DNA from 3 places in the Brevibacillus agri genome. Region 1 is predicted to be linked to each of the others. Evidence: riboswitches for the same ligand, from Rfam matches in the RefSeq annotation. Region 1 holds a riboswitch; each other region holds the start of a gene.
What was found. A riboswitch is a leader RNA that binds a small molecule or an ion and turns the genes downstream of it on or off. The one in region 1 is predicted to bind lysine.
Positions count from the first base shown of each region.

Region 1 (7,460 bases):
CACAGCGGTGATCGAAGGGACGCCCCCGATCATTTGCGAGACGTTCATCGCAATCGGCGTCGTGATTGAGCGCGGCAAAAGGCTGTACAGCACCTGCTCGTCTGTGTGCAGCAAAAGGGCGAGTACGGCAGAAGAAACGACGGCCACCGCTGAGCCGGACACTACGCTAATCATGATTTGCGCAGCGTGTTTCTTCAATAAAGAGTAGTGTTTGTACAGCGGCACGGCAAACGCGATGGTCGCGGGCTGAAGCATGTACGCCAGCCATTTGCCGCCTTCATTGTAATCACGGTAAGAAAGATGAGTGCAAAGCAGCAGCACGACCAAAACGATTGGCGTAAACAATAGCGGCGAAAACAAGAGAATCGGTCTGTAGCGGTAAAGCCGCTTGGCGATCAGGTAAAGCGCGATGGTGAATAGAAAGCCGAGCAGTCCGATCATCATGAGCGCGAATGCTCCTTTCGCTTGGAAATGCTTTGGGCGATCAAGCCGCTGCACGCCATGACAAACGCCGTGCCGATGACGATAATCAGGACAATTTGCAGCCCTTCATGCAGCATCAAGCTTTGATACGAGACGATGCCGACAGACGGCGGAATGAAAAACAGTAGCAGCTCGGCCATAAGCCAGGCCGCGCCCGATTCGATCCACTCCAGACGCAGCACTTTTGCCTGGAGCAGCAAAAACACGACAAACATCCCCAAAATGCTGCCGGGGATTTTCCAGCCAAGGACGGAGACGAGCAGGTTCATCAACGCGGACACGATGATGAAAAACGCCACTTGCCCCACGATGATAAGCAGTCTTTTCATGTTGGTCCTCTCCCTTTGTGAAAAGTGTACATCACCTCTTTTCATAGGTAAAATGCATATATAGAATGAGTATCATTCATCATATCTATAGATGAAGCGGAGGGAGCAGCGGGATGGACATTCGCCATTTGCAATATTTTTTGGAGGTAGCCCGCCACAGCAGCTTCACCAAGGCGGCAGAGGCGCTGTACATTACCCAGCCGACGATCAGCAAGATGGTGCGGAACCTGGAAGAAGAAATCGGCGTCGAGCTGTTTGAGCGGGTCGGCAAGCGGATTACGTTGACCGACGCGGGCTGGGTCTTGTTTTCCCAGGCAGAGGTGATGGTGAAGTCGTTTGAAAACATGAAGCTGCATCTCGACGATTTGATGGAGCTGAAGCGGGGGAGAATCCGCATCGGGCTGCCGCCGATGGTAGGGGCGAGCTTTTTTCCGCAAGTGATCGGGAAGTTTTGCGAGCAGTATCCGGGGATCGTGCTGGAGCTGCTGGAGGTCGGCTCCAAAAAAGTCGAGGCGGACGTGGCGTCAGGGATGCTGGACAGCGGCGTTGTTTTGCTGCCGACGAGTGAGGAGCTGTTTGAGTCGTACTCTTTTGTCAACGAACAGATTCGCGTAGTCGTCCACCCTACGCATGCGCTGGCCGGGCGGCAGGAGGTGTCGCTGGCCGAACTGGCAAACGAGCGGTTTTTGCTGTTTCACGAAGATTTTTCCTTGCACAACCGGATCATTGACGAGTGCGTGCGCGTAGGCTTCCACCCGACGGTCATCTACAAAAGCTCGCAGTGGGATTTTCTCTCGGAAATGGTGGCGGCCAACGTCGGGATCACCCTGTTGCCGCAGACGATTTGCCGGGAGCTCGATCCGCGGCGCTTTCACAGCCTCGCGCTGGTCAATCCGACGATCAAATGGCATCTGGGGATGATCTGGCGCAAAAACGCCTATTTGTCGTACGCCACCCGCGAGTGGATTCGCTTTACAAAAGAAATGCTGCCTTCTATAGAAAGAAAGGCTTCATCGCGAGGATGAAGCCATTCTTTGCGCGGTCGGCCACAGCAGAACGACTGCAGGCTGACGACTGCTTCTTTGATTTATATAAAGGCAGCTTGGCCTTGAAAAGACGCCTGTCAAAGCTGGCGTAAAGCTTGGAAAAAGGAAGGAAAAATGAGATCGAATATTTCGTAACGCGAAATATTAAAGGCCAACCGATTGATTCAAGGTGCTGACAGCGATGTTGTATTGATAGAGAGAATCGGCTGCTTTTGTTTCAGAATCAAACAATTCAGCTTCTGTTTCGATCTGGTCGTTCAGAGATACTTTTTTGTTCGCATAATCGGTGAGTGTGGCGTGATAAGTTTTCCATGCTTCGTCTTTTGCGGCGGTGCTTTCATCCAGCGCTTTTTTTGCTGCGACCGCTTTTTCGTAGGCGTCGCTCACTTCCTGATCGACTTTTTGCTTGAGCTTTTGCAGCAGCAGCTCAGCTTTGCGCAATTCGTTGAGTGCGATTCTTCCTTTGTATGTGCTGATAGCGGCGTACTCGGAGGTGTAGTCCACTTTTACCTGGGCAAACGCTCTCTCTGCTTCCGCTTTCACCATGTCAGGGCGTTTTTGGTAGGCGAGAGCTTTGGTTTCTTCCAGCGTTGGCAGCGGGGTATAGGAGAGTTTGCTGGTTTCCAGCAGCCATTGTCTGTCCCTTTTTTCGTTCAGCAATTCATTGAGCTTGGTTAATGCTTGCTTGAAGCTGTTTTCCAGCTCGGACAGCTTTTCTTTCGCAGCGCTGTCCTGGGCCCAGGTTTGGCGTCTGATGCTGTTCTTTTGCAGCTTGATTTTTTCTTCGAGCGCCCGCGCTTCAAAGTACGCTTTTTGTACTTGCATTTGCAAGCTGATTTTCGAAGCGTTATAGGATGCCTCGTCTACGAGCAATGTTTTTTGCGCCTTGGCTGTTTCTTCGTATTTTTTCTTTGCTTCATCCAGAGTATTGATGTCATCTTTCTTGATGGCGGCCTTATCGCGCAGCGTCATGAGGGTTTCGTAGCGGGTGTTGTCATACGTCAGCCGCAGCAGTTCCAGATCAACGTCGTTTTTCAGTGCCTGCTCTACGGCATGGTCGAGGGACAAGGGAACGATTTGGGTCTGTTCCGCTGCTGCGACGAGAGGTTCTTCCGCCAGAGCGAGATGAGCATTGCCTGCCAACAGCGCGGCAACCAGCGTGGTGCTGTAAATGTGCTTGGACAACCTGGATTTCATTATGCTACCTCCTATAAAAAGTAAGAAAATATAATGATAACGATTATCATTATCAAATTTCATGAACAGTATATATTTCCATGCGTTATTCGTCAATACGAAATATGAAAATGTGATAGGAAATATAGTTTGCGCCAAAAAAAAGATTCCCTGCGACGAGGGAATCTTGTAGAGAGTTGTTGCAACGCTATTTTTATTTTTCGTCCATGCTGAGATCGACTTTGTTCAGTGGTACCAGCTTGCTTTTTTTCGTGTATTTGTAAACCAGCCAGACGATCAAAAACAGCGGCAGTCCGATGTAGGAGACGAAAACGCCGTTCCAGTCGATTTCTCCGCCGATGAACGCGGAGTAGTTTTGGCCGATGATGACGATGCAGCAAATGATGAAGGCGAAGATCGGGCCAAACGGGAACAGCTTCGCCCGGTACGGCAAATCGCGCAGATCGCGGCCTTGCGCCAAGTAAGCTTTGCGGAAGCGGTAATGGCTGACGGCGATTCCCAGCCAGGCGATGAACCCGGACATGCCGGAAGCGTTCAACAGCCACACGTACACTTCGCCATCGCCGAACAGCGAGGACAAAAACGCCAGGGCACCGATGGCCGCTGTCATGATGAGGGCATTGACGGGAACGCCATTGCGCGTCACTTTGGCAAACCATTTGGGCGCTTTGCCTTCCTTCGCCAGCGTCCACAGCATACGGGTGGATGCGTACATGCCCGAGTTCCCGGCTGACAGAACGGACGTGAGGATTACTGCGTTCATTACGGAGGCGGCAAAGGCAAAGCCTGCTTTTTCAAACACGATCGTAAACGGACTGATGGCAATATCCGTAATATCTCCGCTAATTAGATTCGGATTGTCGTACGGTACGAGCAGCCCGATAATCAGGATCGCGAAAATATAGAACAGCAAGATGCGCCAAAAAATCTGGCGAATCGCTTTCGGGATGTTGCGGGCAGGGTCTTCGCTCTCCCCGGCGGCCACACCGACCAGCTCAGTTCCCTGGAACGAGAACCCGGCAATCATGAACACACCGAGAAGGGCCATGAAGCCGCCGTTGAATGGCGCGTCGCCTTTGGTGAAGTTTTGGAAGCCGACTGCTTCGCCGCCCATGATGCCGAAAATCATCAGGACACCGATCACGATAAAGACGATGACCGTCATGACTTTAATCAAGGCAAACCAGTATTCGGATTCGCCGTAGCTTTTGACAGACAACAAATTCAGAGCAACCATCAGGCAGAGGAACAGGGTACTCCACAAAATGGCGGGAGTATCCGGGAACCAGTATTTCATAATCAGCGCCGCGGCAGATAGCTCGACGGCAATCGTAATCGCCCAGTTGTACCAGTAATTCCAGCCCAGCGCAAAGCCGAGGGACGGATCGACGAATTTGGTGGCGTACGTAGAAAACGAGCCGGATACAGGCATGAAGGCAGCCATTTCCCCCAGGCTGGTCATCAAAAAGTAAACCATGATGCTGATGGCGATGTAGGCGACCAAGGCTCCGCCCGGTCCGGCCTCGTGAATCGAGCCTCCACTTGCCAGGAACAGGCCCGTCCCGATGGAGCCGCCGATGGCGATCATCGTCAGATGGCGGGCTTTCAAACCACGTTGCAGTTGATTCTGTGACATATGCTGCTTGCACGACCTTTCTAAAAATTTGAGAAGGTCGGTCGGAAAAGAAAAAACCGCCAATAGCCAAAAAACGGCACAGGGCGGTATGATCCAATCCCCACCAAGCCTTCACTGAAGATAGCACACCACGTTTGCCCGGCAAGCAAACGTGACAGTTCTGTCCCTTTCGGGTACAGCCCCAGCCCATGCGCACAGAGATACGCCATGAGCTTCGGCGGCTTTTCCCTTTCCTGGAGTCATTGATTTCTTCTGAATCTCGTACAGGATGACATAAAAGCCGCGACCTCTACCCTCACCGTGAATGATGAGGATAACATGTATGAAATTGATTTATTTATCAACTATATAAGATTGACGGTTATTTATCAACGAAAAAAGTTGCGCTGCAAAATATTGGCATGGAGCGGTTTTGCTACAAAAAGGATCGGCGTGCAGGCCAGGAGCCTTGCAACTTGCGGATCTGCACGATTTGCCCTGTGTGAAAAGCGTCGTGCAAAATAATGCTCATCACGCTTTGCCCGGCAGGGATGCTCGGAAGCGGCTGGTCGAACGCTTCGTCTGACAGAGCGACGAGCTTTTCATGAATTTGGCGATGGACGGTTTCCATCCGCTGTACGGTGGCCTGCCAGGCTGCTTCGTCGTCGGGCGATCCCGAAGGCTGGAACGTGTCGTCGTTCGTCTCGGCGGTATTGATAAATTCCGTGCCGACGTGCATTCCCATTCGTGAACAAGCAGTTCCATCCGATTCATGTGGTTCCTCCTCGTCTGTCAAACAGATTGGTGAAACGTTATAATGGCAATAAGAAGCAGCTTGTAACCACCTAAATATTTTATGTTGGTTACGGATAGAGAATACCATACACAGGCTGAGCATACAAGAAGCAAAAGAAACGAAAAGCAGATGGGGGAAGAGTGGAGTGAACTGGCTGTGCATTGATTTTTTAAACAGTGATTGGCGCGATTGGCGCGGGTCTGGCCGCAGGGAAAATCGGCTGGCGAAGCAGGAATGGCTGGAGCAGCTTTTGCGGGAATACGCTTTGCACGCCCCATTGCCTATTGATGAGGCGAGTGCAGTGGCGCTGTTGCGTTTGCGCGAATATATGCGCAGTCTGCTGGAGCGGGTCGTGCGCGGGGAAGCGTTGCGGCAGGAGGAACTGGAGGAGCTGAATCAGACGCTCGCGAAGGCGCCTTTTCACGTTCGCGTCATCTCTGCGGGCAAGGAGAGCGGGTATGAGCAGGAGCTGGTCAGCGCCTCCAGCGGCTGGGAGCTGGTGATGGCCCGCATCGCGGCTTCCTTTGCCACGCTGCTGCTTCCTGAGCACGTGCAGCGCATCAAGATTTGCGACAACGAGGACTGCCGATGGGTGTTTTACGATGAAAGCCGCAATCGGGTACGCCGCTGGTGCGATGACAAAATGTGCGGCAATCTCATGAAGGTGCGCCGTTTTCGGGAGCGGCAAAAGGAGAAAAAGTAAGGAATCGGCCGTAAGCTTGCCGACGGAGAGATTCATCGGTTCCGAGGACGCAAACAGCGTGCCCAGGACGGATTCGGACAGCGCTGTTTTGGCCGAGACGCTAATTTTGCTGCCATTCAAAAAAAGCGCCCTGTCTTGCAATGGCAGTAAACATCTCATCCCGGCAAGGGTCGTACACAAAGGAAACGGCCGTCTGACCGTCGCGGACGAGGCAGAGAGAGACGGCCCACATCGGCATGCCTTGCAAAAAGTAGACGGCTCCGTCGATGGCATCGCAAATCCAGTACGGGGTCGAGTATTCCGGCTGTTTTTGCAGGGAGGCATCAAATTCTGCATCGGACCAGCGATACGCGGGAAAGCGCTCCGCCAAACCGTGCCGGAGCAGCTCTTCTGCTTGCGGATTTAAGGCGTGAAAACGTTCGTTCATCGCTTGCTTGCTCGTGCAGGCTGGCTCCTGCGCAAATTCGGCAAACAGCCTCTGGCCGACTTTTCGCAGCAAAGCTTCGCAGTACAACACATCGTCTTGCTTCATAACGGTTCCCCAACCTTTCTTGTTTGGATCGTGTCCTTCGGCGCATCGACAGCGCACGTTCCGCGTTCAAGAGCGGTCTGGCCCATTGGTTTGAAAGCTGTTCAGCCAAGGGCAAACGACACGATTTTTATTAGTGGTATGTAAAAGTACTACTAATAAAACGGGTTGCCGTCAATACATGTGCACGCTTTTTGACGGGAATGGGCAAATGGCGCACATGGAAAGGAAGATTGAGACATAATAAGAAGCAAGCAACAAGGGAACGGAAGCGAGGTGGCGGAATGAGTCGGAAACGGAAACGATGGTGGAGGGTGCTGGTCTTGCTGTTGCTCGCCGGAGCTTGTACAGCGATCTGGTATTTGCGGCCGTATCAGCCCGATCAGGCGGCAAAAGACGCGATGCAGGGAGGCGAAGGGATCACGGTGATCGACACGGGCGACTGGATTGCTTTTGAAGGTGGGGAAGCGCGTGAGCCTGGCTTGATTTTGTATCCGGGCGCTCTGGTCACGCCAGAGAGTTATGCGCCGCTCGCACGCACCCTGGCTGGTTCCGGCTATCGGGTATTCATCGCGCGGATGCCGCTGAATTTGGCGATCACCGACGTCGAGCGGGCCAATCAAGTGTTAAAAGCGTATCCGCAGCAGTCGTTCGTCATCGGCGGGCACTCTCTCGGCGGCGCGATGGCAGCCAGATACGCAGCCAGCCAGCTCGAGCGGATTGACGGCGTCATTTTCCTGGGGGCGTATCCAGACAAGCGCG
Region 1 covers NZ_CP026363.1:4,734,005-4,741,464, reverse strand. Annotated here, with positions in the region: gene BA6348_RS23195 (LrgB family protein) at 1-444, opposite strand, end outside; gene BA6348_RS23190 (CidA/LrgA family protein) at 441-812, opposite strand; gene cidR (cidABC operon transcriptional activator CidR) at 926-1,837, shown strand; gene BA6348_RS23180 (TolC family protein) at 2,003-3,055, opposite strand; gene BA6348_RS23175 (amino acid permease) at 3,249-4,691, opposite strand; lysine riboswitch at 4,805-4,991, opposite strand; gene BA6348_RS23170 (hypothetical protein) at 5,107-5,415, opposite strand; gene BA6348_RS23165 (CGNR zinc finger domain-containing protein) at 5,612-6,169, shown strand; gene BA6348_RS23160 (inositol monophosphatase family protein) at 6,270-6,701, opposite strand; gene BA6348_RS23155 (alpha/beta fold hydrolase) at 6,983-7,460, shown strand, end outside.

Region 2 (7,460 bases), 2.4 Mb from region 1:
CCGTCCGATCCCGTCCGCCCCTGTTTGCGCCAAAAATGAAGCAGGACTGGCACCCTCACCAGGGCCGATTCTTTTGAAAAACAGTCGCGGCAACGAATATCGCGATGGGCAAACCGTCAGAGTCAGCTCGGCGGCGGAACTGGACAGCTTGAGCGAGCTTCGGCTGACGTCTACGTATGCGAAGCGGATCGGGAACAAAAAGCTGAAAGACGGAAGCGGCAAGGACATGATCACCTACTACATGCCGAATCTCGTCTGGACGTACGGCGAAACGCCAATCGGCACCCGCCAGGAGTACATCGGAGCAACCATTTCCTCGGCAAACGCGATTCAGGTGTTCTATGAAGGAAAAGAGATTGCAAGCCTGAAGCCGAACACGGACGAGGAATACGTGGACGAGGGCGATGAATCGCTCGATTTGAAAGCGATCATCGCAGACAACGAGAACAAGCCTGGCGTCTACACAGTTAAAGTAACGAACACATTCCGCAATAAAACTTGCTCGGTCGTGCAAAAATACAAGAAATACGACAAAGAGCTGGGTGAATCGGAACGAAATCAAACGATGACCTTAACCGTAGAGGTCAAATAAACAGATGACCCCCTTGCATGTGGCAAGGGGGTTTTTGCAAAGGTGGGGGGCAAGCAAGATGACGGATGAACAGATTGCGATTCTGCAAGCGTTCGGCTTTTGCGTCGAAAACGGACAAGTGAAACATTTGAAGCTGGGAATCGTAACAGACAGTGAGGAATTTGCGCGTTTTTCCCAGGCAGAGGAGCTGCGGGCGCATATCAAATCGCTGCTTCGCAACCAATGCCAATGGAAGCGCGGCAAAGAAACATAGAAGCAATGATCCGGGAGGGATTGCGGCAGATGGAGTCGAGACAGGTTTTGCAGCAGGCATTGGAAGAGGTGGAGGCATGGGAGCGCGACCAGAACGATTTGTGGTTCTGGGAAAAGCTCGGCAGGCTTCCGTTCGTTTTTCTCGATAAAATGACGCCGAATTTCGTCCGGGAAAAGCTGGGGACAGCCGTGGACGAGATGGCCGCGTTTCTGGAAACAGGGGGAACGTATCTCGTTCAGGATACGGCGATTTACAGCAAGTTCGCTCCCCGCTTGGAAAGGGATGGCGCGGGCATTCCGCAGACCGCAGAAGTCGCAGGGGCACCGCTCGTCCTCATGGATGAGATTGCCCGCGAGCTGAAAGAATCGCGCGCGACCTTTGCCACGGTACAGGGCGCAACGACAGGCATCGGCGGCATTTTTACGCTGGCGCTTGATATTCCGTTGCTGCTCGGCACGTCGCTGAAAGTGCTGCAAGAAATGGCGCTATGCTACGGCTATCGCCCGGAGGACAAGCGGGAGCGGCTGTTCGTGGTCAAATGCCTGCAGTTCGCTTCTTCCGATATCGTCGGCAAAAAGGCGATACTGGCTGAGCTGTCGCGCTTTGACGAGCCTGCTGCGCAAAAAGACGTCATGGCACAATTGCAGGGCTGGCGGGAAGTCGTGGTGACGTACACGGAAAATTTTGGCTGGAAAAAGCTGTTTCAGATGGTGCCGATTGCAGGCATCCTGTTCGGGGCGTACTTGAATCGCTCAACCGTCCAGGATGTCGCCGAAGCGGGGCGAATGCTGTACCGCAAGCGGCGAATCCTGGAGCGATTGCGCGTGGAGCAAAACAAAGAGGAATGATTAGCTCCAGTCCTCTGCCGTGATCGCAAATAGGAGGTGATCTTCCCACACGCCGTTGATTTGCAAATAGCGCAAGGACAACCCTTCGTGGCGAAAGCCGTTTTTCTCCAACACGCGGATGGAGGGAGTATTGCGGGGCATGACAGCGGCCTGTACCCGGTGCAGCCCGGCTTCCTGGAAGGCGTACGTGAGCGCAAGCCGTACGGCCGCAGTGGTGTAGCCTTTGCCGTTGCAGGCTTCATCCATGAAGTAGCCGATGGTCGCGTTTTGCCAGGCGCCGCGCACGACGTTTGACAGAGCGACGCGGCCGATCATTTCGTCCGTGTCGCGCAAAAACACGCCAAAGGCGAAGGCGGTCCCTGCTGCAAAGTCTTGCTCCGCTTGCGCAATTTGCGACTCTTGACCGCTCAGCGTCAGGAAGGCGGCGGAGCGGAGCGGCTCGAACGGTTGCAGGAAGGCATGATTACGCAGCCGAAGCTTCAGAAGCTCGGCTGCGTCATTTGCTTGCAGTGGTCGCAAGTAGACCGTATGCGTATGTAACGTCATGATATCAATCCTCCTTCTTGAGAAAAGATGGATCGACATTTTATCATGACAGCGCTTGCTTGAAAAGGATTTTTTTGGACAACTTCTTTTCCGGCGCTAGTCTTAGCCGAGCAGCTCGGAGAAGGAAACGCCAAACTGTTTGCAAATCTCTACTTCTTTTGCGTTAGGAGACAGCTCGATTTTCAGACCTTCGAGTGGAGTTTCCGCTCCGCGCTCGCTCGCTTTTTTCAGCAAAATATCTACAGCAGCGCCCACATGCTCGTAAGCGGAGTCGCAGGAACCGAAAGCCGCGACTTTTTTGCCGCTCAAATCAATATCGTCCATCTCTTCGTAAAAGTCCAGGCACTCGTCTGGCAGATCGCCGTCGCCCCATGTATAGGCACCGAGCAAAATGGCATCGTAGTCTTCCAGTTCCTTGGCAGTGGCATCCATGACTTCTTTTATCTCCAGGTCTTTTCCGGTGGAACGAATCCCTTCGGCAATTGCTTCAGCAACTTCCTGCGTGTTTCCTGTCATGCTTGCGTACACCATCAAAATGCGGCTCATAAGAAGTAAACCCTCCAAATAAGATAATGAAAATCATTCTCACACAAATAAAATAATGAAAATGATTCTCGTTGTCAACAGTTATTTTTCTTTCCATAAAGCTGTTGCCACAAGTGATTGATTTTGGTAGAGTAAAATGAAATTATAATATTGGAAGTCTAAATAGAGGTGCGCCGAAGATGAGTACATCTTTTCGTAATCTGCCAGGGGGCGGGAAGAGAGGGAAAGGCTAAAGCGCCGAAGCTGTTGCTGTTCCCCTCGGATAGCAGCGGCTGGGGTGATTCGTGAACAATGAGCATCCTGTCACAAAAGGCAATCGCCTGTTTGTGGAGCGCTATTTACGATTTGCTTGGGCAGTATGGAAAGCAATGAGATAGCGAATGCACTCATTGCTTTTTTTAGTCAGGGGAGAGGTTCGCTCTCGTTGACAGGCACGCTTTTTATTAAAAGGAGGATGTACCAGTGAACATGATGGATGCCAATGAAATTATCGCGTTTATTCAAAAAAGCGAGAAGAAAACACCAGTGAAACTATACGTGAAAGGCAATCTGGAGGGCATTGACTTCGGTGCCAGCTCCAAGACGTTCATTACAGGCACGACTGGCGTTGTGTTTGGCGAATGGAAAGAAATCGAGCCGGTTCTGGCTGCGAACGCGGACAAAATCGAAGACTACGTAGTAGAAAGCGACCGCCGCAATTCGGCGATTCCGTTGCTCGACACAAAAGGAATCCAGGCGCGCATCGAGCCAGGCGCGATTATCCGCGACCAGGTGACGATCGGCAACAACGCAGTCATCATGATGGGCGCTACGATCAACATCGGTGCTGTGATTGGCGAAGGCACGATGATCGACATGAACGTCGTCGTCGGCGGCCGCGGAACGATCGGGAAAAACTGCCATATCGGCGCTGGTTCTGTCATCGCAGGCGTCATCGAGCCGCCTTCCGCGCAGCCAGTCGTAGTGGAAGATGACGTCGTAATCGGTGCCAACGCCGTGGTTCTGGAAGGCGTGCGCGTAGGAAAAGGCGCGGTTGTGGCAGCGGGCGCGGTCGTCATTGAAGACGTGCCGCCATACGTTGTGGTGGCTGGTACACCAGCGCGCGTGATTAAACAGATCGACGACAAAACTCGCTCCAAGACGGAGATCAAGCAGGAGCTACGTCAACTGTAGGGGAGAGAGCTCACATGGACTGGCGTACGCTTGATGAACAATACATCGTCTCTTCCTACAAACGCTTGCCGATCGCGATCGAAAAAGGGGAAGGCAACTACCTGTACGACACAGCGGGCAAAAAGTATTTGGATTTGTTTACGGGGCTGGCCGTCAATGTGCTCGGCCACTCCCATCCGCGGATCGTCCAGGCGCTGCGCGAACAGGGCGAGCGCTTCCTGCACATTTCCAACGTATTTTTGAACCAGCCGGCAATCCGGTTGGCCCAGCGGCTGGTGGAGCAGACGATCCCGGGAAAAGTGTTTTTCACAAATTCCGGTGCGGAAGCGACCGAAGCCGCGATCAAAATGATCCACAAATGGACGAAGGCAGAAGGGGCCGGGCGCGAAGGGATTGTCGTGCTCCGCAACAGCTTTCACGGCAGAACATTGGGCGCGGTGCGGCTGACCAGACAGGCCCATGTGTATCAGGATTTTCCGCAGCCGGACTTTCCGGTGTACGAGCTAGACCCTGAGGATGCGGACGGCTTGCGGGCGATTTGCCGCGACGCGAAGCCGGCCGCTGTCCTGATGGAGCCTGTGCTCGGCTCTGGAGGGGTCGTGCCGCTGTCGGAGCCGTTTTTGCGCGAAGTGGCGGCGATTTGCCAGGAGGAAGGCATGCTGTTTGCCATGGACGAAATCCAGACAGGCATGGGACGCACTGGTAAGCTGTTTGCCTACCAGCACGCAGGCGTGACGCCGGATTTGATCTTGTTTGCCAAAGGCGTAGGCGGAGGGCTTCCGCTCGGTGGCGTGATTGCCGGAACGAAGCTGATGAACCAGTTCAAGCCGGGCGACCACGGGACGACCTTTGCGCCGTCGCCGCTTTCGGCGGCTCTCGGCAACGTGGTGCTGGATGAGCTGCTCGATCCTGCTTTTGCGGCAAGCGTGGACGAAGTGATCGCGTACTTGTGGGCGGGCCTCGAATCGCTGCGCGCGCGTCTCCCGGAACAGTTGCAGGCGCTCCGCGGCAAAGGCATGATGGTCGGCATCCCGCTCAGCGCCGCACCGGAAGAGGTCAGCCGTTTGCAGCAGGCATTGCTTGATCGCGGCATTCTCGTGGACGTGACGCAAAAGACAATCGTGCGTCTGCTGCCGCCGCTCACCTTGACCAAAGAAGACGTCGACCTTTTCCTGGACAGCTTTGCAGCGGAACTCGCTGTGCGGCACGGGGCCAAAGGGGAGGCGTAAACGATGGCGACATCGCTGTTTACCCAGATTCGGCGCGACCTGCACCAAATTCCGGAGCCGGGCTTTGCCGAGGTGAAGACGCAAAAGTATTTGCTCGATTACTTGGAGCGTCTCCCGCAGGAGCGCATGCAGATCAAGACGTGGCGCACCGGGATTTTGGTCCGGATCGCGGGGACGAATCCTAAGCGCACGATCGCCTGGCGCACGGACATGGACGGCTTGCCGATTGCAGAAGAGACGTCGTATCCGTTTCGCTCGCTGCACGAAGGCTACATGCACGCGTGCGGACACGACATGCACATGGCTATCGCGCTCGGGCTTGTGACGCATTTTGTGGAGCAGCCGATTGCAGATGACCTGCTGTTCCTGTTTCAGCCCGCAGAAGAGGGCCCAGGCGGCGCTCAGCCGATGATGGAGAGCGAGGAGTTTGCTTCCTGGCGGCCGGATTGCATTTTTGCGCTGCACATCGCGCCGGAGTATCCCGTCGGCTACATTGCCACCAAGCCGGGCATTTTGTTTGCCAACACGTCCGAGCTGTACATTGATTTGGTCGGAAAAGGCGGGCACGCAGCTTTTCCGCACAAAGCAAACGACATGGTGGTCGCAGGCAGCCATCTCATCACACAGCTCCAGACGATTGTGGCGCGCAACGTCGATCCGCTCGATTCCGCTGTCGTGACCATCGGCAAGCTTGAGGGCGGCACCAAGCAAAACATCATTGCGGAAAAGGCGCGGCTGGAAGGGACGATTCGCACGTTCTCGACCGAGTCCATGGCGCTGGTCAAAGCGCGGATTGAAGCGCTTGTCAAAGGCATCGAGGCGGGCTTCGACTGTACGGCGTCCATCGACTACGGAGTAGGGTATTGCCAAGTGTACAACGAGGAAAAGCTGACGACGGCCTTTATGGACTGGGTGCGCGAGCAGGGCGAAGACGTGACGCTGATTGCCTGCAAGGAAGCGATGACCGGAGAAGATTTTGGCTACTTCCTGCAGGAGATTCCGGGCTTTTTGTTCTGGCTGGGCGTCCATACTCCGTACGGGCTGCACCATTCCAAAATCGAGCCGAGCGAGGACGCGATCGAAGTCGGGATCCGCTTGGTCTCCCGATATTTTACGTGGCTGTCGGAACAAAATTAGCGCGAGACAGGCAGCAAAAAAAGAGCGGCGAAGCTGGCCGCTCTTTTTTGTATGCGAAAAAAGGTTTGGTGAGAGATTGGGGATGTTTTTTGTCAAGAGTCCTGCGTATTTTCTTTTCGAGATTGTGTATAAGTCTTTCTTCCTGGATGTCCCGCGCCTGTGGATTCTGTGGATACTGTTGAAAAAACTTGTCTTCGGACCACAACTATTTGCTGTCTTCCACGTATAAAATAGGGAGAAGCAATTCCGGAAAATCAAGCGCTGCCGCGCACACATACAGGAGGATTATGACATGAAAAAAGCATGGTTATCGGCCTTGTTGGCGCTGACTGTAGCGGGAGTTGGGAGTACCGCCGCTTTGGGAGAAGGTGCGTTGCGCGTTTTTTTAGGCACGGAAACGATTTCAAGCGATATGCCTGCTTCCAAGGCCGATTCGGTTGAGGCCTTGGTCAACAAGCTTGGCGGGTTTGTTGATTACGATTCGCGCACGGGCAAGCTGCAGGTAGTCAAGCCTAACGTAAACATCATCGTCATTGAAGGAATTCAGCAGACGCGCAATAAAAATATCGTCTTCAGCAACCCGGTCAAAGGCTACAGCGACAAAAACGTACCGCGCACTTTCAACGTATTCGTTGAGGTAGACGAAGCGCCTGTCGCCAAAGACTTGCGGATGCAGCTCGTCCTGATTGGACCGGACGGCAAGGAAGTGAGCAAAGGCAAAGAGTGGAAGTACTCCACGCAAAATGCGAACAGCTTCTACTTCTCCGAGCCGTTTGTATCGACAAAGCTGGAGGCGTATGGAAATTACAAGGTCCAGGTGCAGATGAAGTCCGAGAAGTTTAATTCCTACGTAGTCGTAGGCGAAAACACGTTTACGGTAGGACGATAAATTAAATGCTCCTGATACGTTCCCACTTGGCTAGGTCACATGGTATAATAGACTGAAAAAACCAATATACATGTTGAAAGCAAGTACATGAAAGAAAGGAACGATGGGAGCAAATGGAGACAAATCCCCCGCGATCGTCCACGGATGTAGAAGGCCCGAGTATCCACATCGCCTGGAAAGATGAGCATTCGATTCAGGCGGAGTGGAGTATGACGAAGGAGTTCGAGCAGGAAGTGGAGAAGAAATT
Region 2 covers NZ_CP026363.1:2,309,322-2,316,781, forward strand. Annotated here, with positions in the region: gene BA6348_RS11580 (hypothetical protein) at 1-592, shown strand, start outside; gene BA6348_RS11585 (hypothetical protein) at 651-845, shown strand; gene BA6348_RS11590 (EcsC family protein) at 875-1,693, shown strand; gene BA6348_RS11595 (GNAT family N-acetyltransferase) at 1,694-2,239, opposite strand; gene BA6348_RS11600 (flavodoxin) at 2,342-2,785, opposite strand; lysine riboswitch at 2,941-3,130, shown strand; gene dapD (2,3,4,5-tetrahydropyridine-2,6-dicarboxylate N-acetyltransferase) at 3,248-3,958, shown strand; gene BA6348_RS11610 (aspartate aminotransferase family protein) at 3,973-5,187, shown strand; gene BA6348_RS11615 (N-acetyldiaminopimelate deacetylase) at 5,191-6,324, shown strand; gene BA6348_RS11620 (hypothetical protein) at 6,617-7,213, shown strand; gene BA6348_RS11625 (DUF4912 domain-containing protein) at 7,423-7,460, shown strand, end outside.
Region 2: it holds a riboswitch for lysine, as region 1 does, so the genes downstream of both, dapD (2,3,4,5-tetrahydropyridine-2,6-dicarboxylate N-acetyltransferase) here and BA6348_RS23175 (amino acid permease) in region 1, are expected to answer to the same signal.

Region 3 (7,460 bases), 560 kb from region 1:
CCGGAGGCAGGCAGCATTACGTTTTGCGGGGAGCGCATGGACGGCAAAAAGCCGCACCAGATCGTGAAAAGCGGACTGGCGCTCGTGCCGGAAGGGCGGGCGATCCTCGGCAAAATGACCGTGCTGGAAAACCTCGAAATGGGCGCTTTCCAACGCAACGACACCCAAGGCATCAAGGACGACATGGAAAAAATGATGACCTGGTTTCCGATTTTGAAAGAACGGCTGCCCCAGTTGGGCGGTACGATGTCTGGCGGGCAGCAGCAAATGCTGGCGATTGCCAGAGCTTTGATGTCGCGCCCCAAGCTGCTGCTTTTGGACGAGCCGTCCATGGGACTGGCCCCGATTGTGGTGGCAGACATTTTCAAAGTCATCAAGCAGATTAATGCGGAAGGCACGACGGTGCTGATCGTCGAGCAAAACGTCAAGCAGGCACTGAAAATCGCCGATTACGGCTATGTGCTGGAAGCCGGCCAGATTGTTCTCGACGGGGCGGCTGACGCGCTGTTGAACGATGAGCGCGTCAAAGAAGCGTACTTGGGCGGACGCAAGCATTAAAAGCTGGCTGTCAGAGGAAAACTGTCGCTTTCAGATCGAAGCGGCAGTTTTTTTGCTGCCCGATCCGTGGTACTATGGGAGTAGAACGTATATTCTTATCAGAGGAAAACCATGGAAGGAAGCCAGATGCGGATGCCAACCAAACTGACGAGAGAGCAAACGGAATATCTCGTGTTGCAAGTGCAACGGTATTTTCACGCAGAACACGGCGAGGAGCTGGGCAACCTGGAGACGGAAGAGCTGATCGCCTTCTTTTCCAGAGAGCTCGGGCCGTTTTACTATAACCAGGGCGTACAGGACAGCCGCAAGCTGTTGCTGGAGCGGATGAACGCCCTGGAGGATGAGCTGTACGTCCTGGAACAGCCCGTCATGAAAAAACGCTAAAGCGAAAGCCGTTAAAAGGAAAAAGGAGGTGCAGCCATGAACCGTACCTTGAAAGACAAGCTGGCTGTGCTGCCAGAAAAGCCCGGCTGCTACCTGATGAAAAATGCAAACGGGGAAATTATATACGTCGGAAAAGCCAAGGTGCTGAAAAACCGCGTGCGCTCGTACTTCACCGGAAGCCATAACGGGAAGACGCAGCTTCTGGTCAGCGAGATCGCGGACTTTGAGTATATCGTGGTGTCGTCTGCGATCGAGGCGTTATTGCTGGAGTGCAACCTCATCAAAAAGCACGACCCGCGCTATAACGTCATGCTTCGCGACGACAAAACCTACCCATACATCAAAATTACGAACGAAGCGCAGCCGCGGCTGGAAATTACCCGCAAGGTGCTGAAAGACAAGGCGAAATACTTCGGGCCGTACCCGAATGCAGGCGACGCGTCCGAGGTGAAAAAGCTGCTCGACCGGCTCTATCCTTTGCGCAAATGCCGCAACATGCCCAAGCAGGTATGTTTGTACTACCATTTGGGCCAATGTCTCGCCCCCTGTGTGTACGAGGTTTCGGCTGAAGAAAACCAGCGACTGGTAGATGAGATCAGCCGCTTCCTCGACGGCGGACACGAGCAGATGAAGCAGCAGCTCACGGAAAAAATGCTCCAGGCCGCAGAGGCGATGGAGTTTGAGCGGGCCAAGGAGTTCCGCGATCAGATCAAGAGCATCGAAGCGGTGATGGAGAAGCAGAAAATTACGTTCACCGATACGGTTGACCGCGACATTATCGGCTTTGCCGTGGAAAAAGGCTGGATGTGCATTCAAATTTTTTACATGCGCCAGGGCAAGATGATCGAGCGGCAGACGACCTCCTTCCCTTACTACGGAAACGAGAGCGAGGACTTCATGTCGTACGTCACCCAGTTTTACTACGACAAGCAAAACGCGCTGCCCAAAGAAATTTTGCTGCCGGAGGAAAGCGAGCCGGAGCTGTTGAGTGAATGGCTGGGAGTCAAGGTGTTGACGCCCAAGCGCAGCAAAAAGCGCGAGCTGGTACAGATGGCTTGTGAAAACGCGCGGATCGCCCTGCAGGAAAAGTTCGCCCTGATGTCCAAGGACGACGCGCGGACCGTTCAGGCGGTGCACAACCTGGGGCATGTGCTGGGGATCGGCGTCCCGCACCGGATCGAGGCGTTCGACAACTCCAACATCCAAGGAACCGAGCCTGTGTCGGCGATGATTGTCTTTACGGACGGCCGTCCGGACAAAAAGGAATACCGCAAGTTCAAGATCAAGACAGTCGAAGGGCCGGACGATTACGGCTCCATGCGCGAGGTAATCCGCAGACGGTATTCGCGCTTGCTGAAGGAAAACCAGCCGCTGCCCGACCTGATCGTCATCGACGGGGGCAAAGGGCAGATCAGCGCCGCCATGGACGTGCTGGAAAACGAGCTGGGGCTGTACATCCCGGTCTGCGGCCTGGCCAAAGACGAAAAGCACAAAACCGCGCAGTTGATGTACGGCGATCCGCCGGAGCCGGTGAATCTGAAGCGGGACAGCTACGAGTTTTACTTGCTGCAGCGCATTCAGGACGAGGTGCACCGGTTTGCGATTACGTTTCACCGACAATCCCGGACGAAGACGATGCTCTCCTCCCAGCTCGACGAAATACCGGGCATCGGCGAAAAGCGGCGCAAGCTGTTGTTTACCCATTTTGGCTCGCTGAAAAAAATGCGCGAGGCGACGGTGGAGGATTTCCGGCAGTTGGGGATCGGCGACAAGCTGGCGAAGCAGATTATCGCCCATTTGCGCAAGCTGGAATCGTAACGTTTTTTTCAAAAAGCAATTGAACCGTTCGGATTCCCGTGATATAATGCGTTTCAAACAGAATAGTTAGCCTCACTTCCCTTATGAAGTGAGGTAGAGGCGCGAAAACCAAGAGTACCACCCTGAGATCGGGTATCTGTGAAGGGAGCGGGAAAGGGGAATTCGCCGAAGTGTGGAGGAAAACCCGTAGTTCTCCATGCTGGGTCTGCATTGAACAAGTGCAGAACTGTCATCTGGCTCTTAACCGGCGTCAGATGGAGTGCTATCTCACGGTGTGTCAATGTGAGCGGTGATAGGTGTTGTCCTGTCATGTGCTGCATTGTCCGCGTGTATTGGGAGGGAGGAACCGGTATGTCGAAACAGTAGGCAGCGGCAGGTACTTATTCCTTGTCGGTGCCTTTTTTATAAAGTGACAGGTAAAATTTTCCATAAACGAGTAAGCGAAAACAAGCTAATAAAACGAGAGAAAACGATACATTCTACAAACATTGGATATGAGAAAAGGGAGAGAAGCCGCATGGGGTTGATCGTGCAGAAATACGGAGGCACCTCTGTAGGGACTATTGAGCGAATTTTACGAGTTGCGGACCGAATTATCAGCTACAAAGAAGAAGGGCATGACCTGGTAGTCGTCGTGTCTGCGATGGGCAAATCTACCGACGTCCTGGTAGATATGGCCAAACAGATCAGCGCCTACCCTTCCGAGCGTGAAATGGATATGCTGCTGACCACGGGGGAGCAAGTATCGATCGCATTGCTCGCGATGGCCTTGCATTCCAAAGGCTACGATGCCATTTCTTTGACTGGCTGGCAGGCCGGAGTGACGACAGAAGCGATCCACGGCCGGGCGCGGATCAAGCAAATTGATCCACAGCGCATTCAGGCGGAGCTCGGTCGAGGCCGCGTCGTGATTGTGGCAGGGTTCCAAGGTCTTAGCGACGAAGGAGAAATTACAACGCTCGGCCGCGGTGGATCGGATACATCGGCGGTTACGCTGGCAGCCAGCCTGAATGCTGACAAATGCGAGATTTTTACAGACGTTTCTGGCGTTTACACGGCCGACCCGCGCATGGTGCCGGCAGCAAGCAAGCTGAATACGATCTCGTATGATGAAATGCTGGAGCTTGCCAATCTCGGCGCAGGCGTCCTGCATCCGCGTTCGGTGGAGGCTGCGAAAAAATACAAGGTACGGCTGGTGGTCCGCTCCAGCTTTACTGCCGAAGAGGGTACGTACGTTGAGGAGGTTGCCAACATGGAAACAGGAAGAGTAGTAAGTGGAGTCGCGCATGACGAAGATGTCGCCAAAGTTACGGTTGTCGGGATGCCTGCAAAGGTGGGGACTCTTTCCCGCCTGTTCAATACACTCGCAGACAACCAGGTGAACGTCGACATCATCATTCAAAGCTCCTACGATGCCGCTGTCACGAACATTTCGTTTACGGTCGCGGCAGATGACTTGAAAAAGGCGCTGGATACGCTGGAAAACAACAAAGCGGAGCTGGGCTTCGAAAAAGTCGACTTCGAGCAAAACTTGACCAAAGTGTCCATCGTCGGCTCCGGCATGGTGAACAATCCGGGGGTTGCCGCTGAGATGTTCCGCGTTTTGGCTGAAAAAGAAATTTCTATTAAAATGGTTTCGACGTCGGACATCAAAGTGTCCTGCGTTATTCCTGCTGGCCAAACCGAGCTTGCCGTTCGCAGCCTGCATACGGCATACGGACTTGATGTGGCGGAAACAGCAGTCGTGCACGGCTTATAAGAAGCAAATGCTCCCTCGCCCGCTGGCAGAGGGGGCATCTTTTTGAATGATTCGCGAGTGCGGGTTCCCGCTGCCTTTTGCAATGACAAAAGTATGGCAGTATCCCGCACGAAGGCGAACGGCTTGTTTATTTTTGCGTCCGCACCTTGATAAGAATGCGGGACGAGCTTTCGATCTCCAGTTGTGCGGACGTGTCCTTGCCCTTCCACTGCTCGATGCTGCCGGCGATGATTCCGGCTTCCAGTGACAAGGCGCGGCTGAGCCGCTCGGGCGTTTGGTAGTTGTAGATAGTGTGCGAGAGCTTGTAGACGATCGCGTCTGCCGTTTCTTCCACGAGATCGAGCTGTCCCAGCCCAAGGCGGATAAAAGGGAGAATCGGGCCCGTGGAAGACTGAACCGGAATTTTCCGGCCGATGTCTTTGCCCAGCCAGTACAATATCGGGCTTTCGCTGTCTCCCAATAAGGCGTTCGTCAATGTTTCGCGGAGCAGATGGTAGCCGAGATAAGGCATGTGCATGCGTTCGGCCACCGGAATCGTGTGGGGCGGCAACAGGGCTGCCAACTGATCGGTATCTTTCATCTCGCTTCCCTCCTGTCTGTACTAGATTATGAGAGGGAGGCTTGCTTCATGACCGATTAAGAGAAAAAATAGTGAAACTAAACAAAGTTATTCTATCAATGTATTTAGTCTACTGATTGTCTTGACGCTATGTGTCGACAAGAGTACAATTGGATTTGGTCAAAGTTTTGCCCAACTTTTTTTCGTATTTTGACACATTCCGACAAAGTTAGGCGTGGAGAGAGCTAACGGTTTTTTGGCATGTCTAATGGGTCAGGCAATGGGTTAGGATATGGGAGAAAGGTCCATAAAAGAGCGCTACATACACTGAAAGGGGGACCATTGTATGGCGAAAGGCCATAGCTTTCTCAGTCACAAGCTGCACTCACTTCTTGGTTTGTTTCCGATCGGGCTCTTCCTGCTGTTCCACTTGACAGCCAACTACCAGGCGACCCGTGGAGCCGAAGCTTTCAACCAGACGGTAGGTCTGATTGAAAACGTTCCACTTCTGCTTGTAGTTGAATTTGTCTTCATCTACATCCCGATCCTGTTTCACGCTGTTTACGGTCTCTACATCGCGTTCCAAGCGAAACAAAACGTAGGGAACTTCGGTTACTTCAGAAACCACATGTTTCTGTGGCAACGGGTAACAGGTATCATTACCCTCATTTTCATTGTTTGGCACGTATGGGAAACTCGCATTCAGAAGGCATTGGGTGCACATGTTGACTTCGACATGGTCGCAAACATTTTCAGCAGCCCAGCAATGATCGTATTCTACACAATCGGGATTATCAGCACGGTTTTCCACTTCTCCAACGGACTCTGGTCGTTCCTGGTTCACTGGGGAATTACGGTTGGACCACGTTCCCAACGAATTGCAACATACTTCACTATGGTCGTATTCGTAGTTGTAACCTTCATCGGATTGCGTGCGATGTCGGCTTTCATTCTGTAGGGATAGGGGGACTAAATCATGGCAAAAGGTAAACTTATCATTGTCGGTGGTGGATTGGCCGGCTTGATGGCTACTATCAAAGCTGCAGAAAAAGGCGTTCCCGTTCAGTTGTTCTCCCTGGTTCCGGTAAAACGTTCCCACTCTGTTTGTGCGCAGGGCGGTATCAACGGTGCGGTAAATACCAAAGGGGAAGGCGACTCCACATGGGAGCACTTCGACGATACAGTTTACGGTGGAGACTTCTTGGCAAACCAACCACCAGTAAAAGCAATGTGCGATGCAGCACCTGGAATTATCTATATGCTTGACCGGATGGGCGTCATGTTCAACCGCACACCAGAAGGTCTGTTGGACTTCCGCCGTTTCGGGGGAACAAAACATCACCGTACTGCGTTTGCAGGTGCGACAACCGGACAACAACTGCTGTACGCGCTGGACGAGCAAGTACGCCGCTACGAAGCAGAAGGTCTGGTTACCAAGTACGAATATTGGGATTTCCTCGGAGCCGTTTTGGACGAGACAGGAACCTGTCGCGGGATTACCGCGCAAAACATGCGTTCCGGTGAAATTCAATCCTTCCGTGCAGATGCCGTTATTTTGGCAACAGGCGGCCCTGGTATCATCTTCGGTAAATCGACCAACTCGATCATCAACACAGGTACAGCAGCGTCTGCCGCTTACCAGCAAGGCGTAATCTACGCCAACGGTGAGATGATCCAGATTCACCCGACTGCGATTCCGGGCGACGACAAGCTGCGTCTGATGTCTGAATCCGCGCGCGGTGAGGGCGGTCGCGTATGGACGTACAAAGACGGTAAGCCTTGGTACTTCCTGGAGGAAAAATATCCTGCCTACGGAAACCTGGTACCGCGTGATATTGCGACTCGCGAAATCTTCTCTGTCTGCGTAGACATGAAACTGGGCGTCAACGGCGAAAACATGGTGTACCTCGATCTGTCCCACAAAGATCCGAAAGAGCTGGATGTAAAACTGGGCGGTATTATCGAGATTTACGAAAAATTCGTAGGGGATGACCCGCGCAAAGTGCCGATGAAGATTTTCCCTGCCGTTCACTACTCCATGGGCGGAATGTGGGTAGACTACAACCAAATGACCAACATCCCTGGTCTGTTTGCAGCGGGTGAGTGCGATTACTCCCAGCACGGCGCGAACCGTTTGGGTGCAAACTCCCTGTTGTCCGCGATCTACGGCGGTATGGTTGCCGGTCCAAAAGCGATCGAGTACATCAAAGGCTTGAATCAATCTTCGGATGATCTGTCTTCTACTCTCTTTGACAGCTACACGAGCAAAGAACAGGCGAAATACGACAGCATTTTGAAAATGGACGGAACGGAAAATGCTTACCTGATCCACAAGGAGCTGGGTGAGTGGATGACAGACAACGTAACGGTAGTTCGTTACAA
Region 3 covers NZ_CP026363.1:4,172,221-4,179,680, reverse strand. Annotated here, with positions in the region: gene BA6348_RS20460 (ABC transporter ATP-binding protein) at 1-558, shown strand, start outside; gene BA6348_RS20455 (DUF2164 domain-containing protein) at 691-942, shown strand; gene uvrC (excinuclease ABC subunit UvrC) at 979-2,760, shown strand; lysine riboswitch at 2,847-3,033, shown strand; gene BA6348_RS20445 (aspartate kinase) at 3,278-4,519, shown strand; gene BA6348_RS20440 (DUF2507 domain-containing protein) at 4,647-5,099, opposite strand; gene BA6348_RS20435 (succinate dehydrogenase cytochrome b558 subunit) at 5,425-6,036, shown strand; gene sdhA (succinate dehydrogenase flavoprotein subunit) at 6,055-7,460, shown strand, end outside.
Region 3: it holds a riboswitch for lysine, as region 1 does, so the genes downstream of both, BA6348_RS20445 (aspartate kinase) here and BA6348_RS23175 (amino acid permease) in region 1, are expected to answer to the same signal.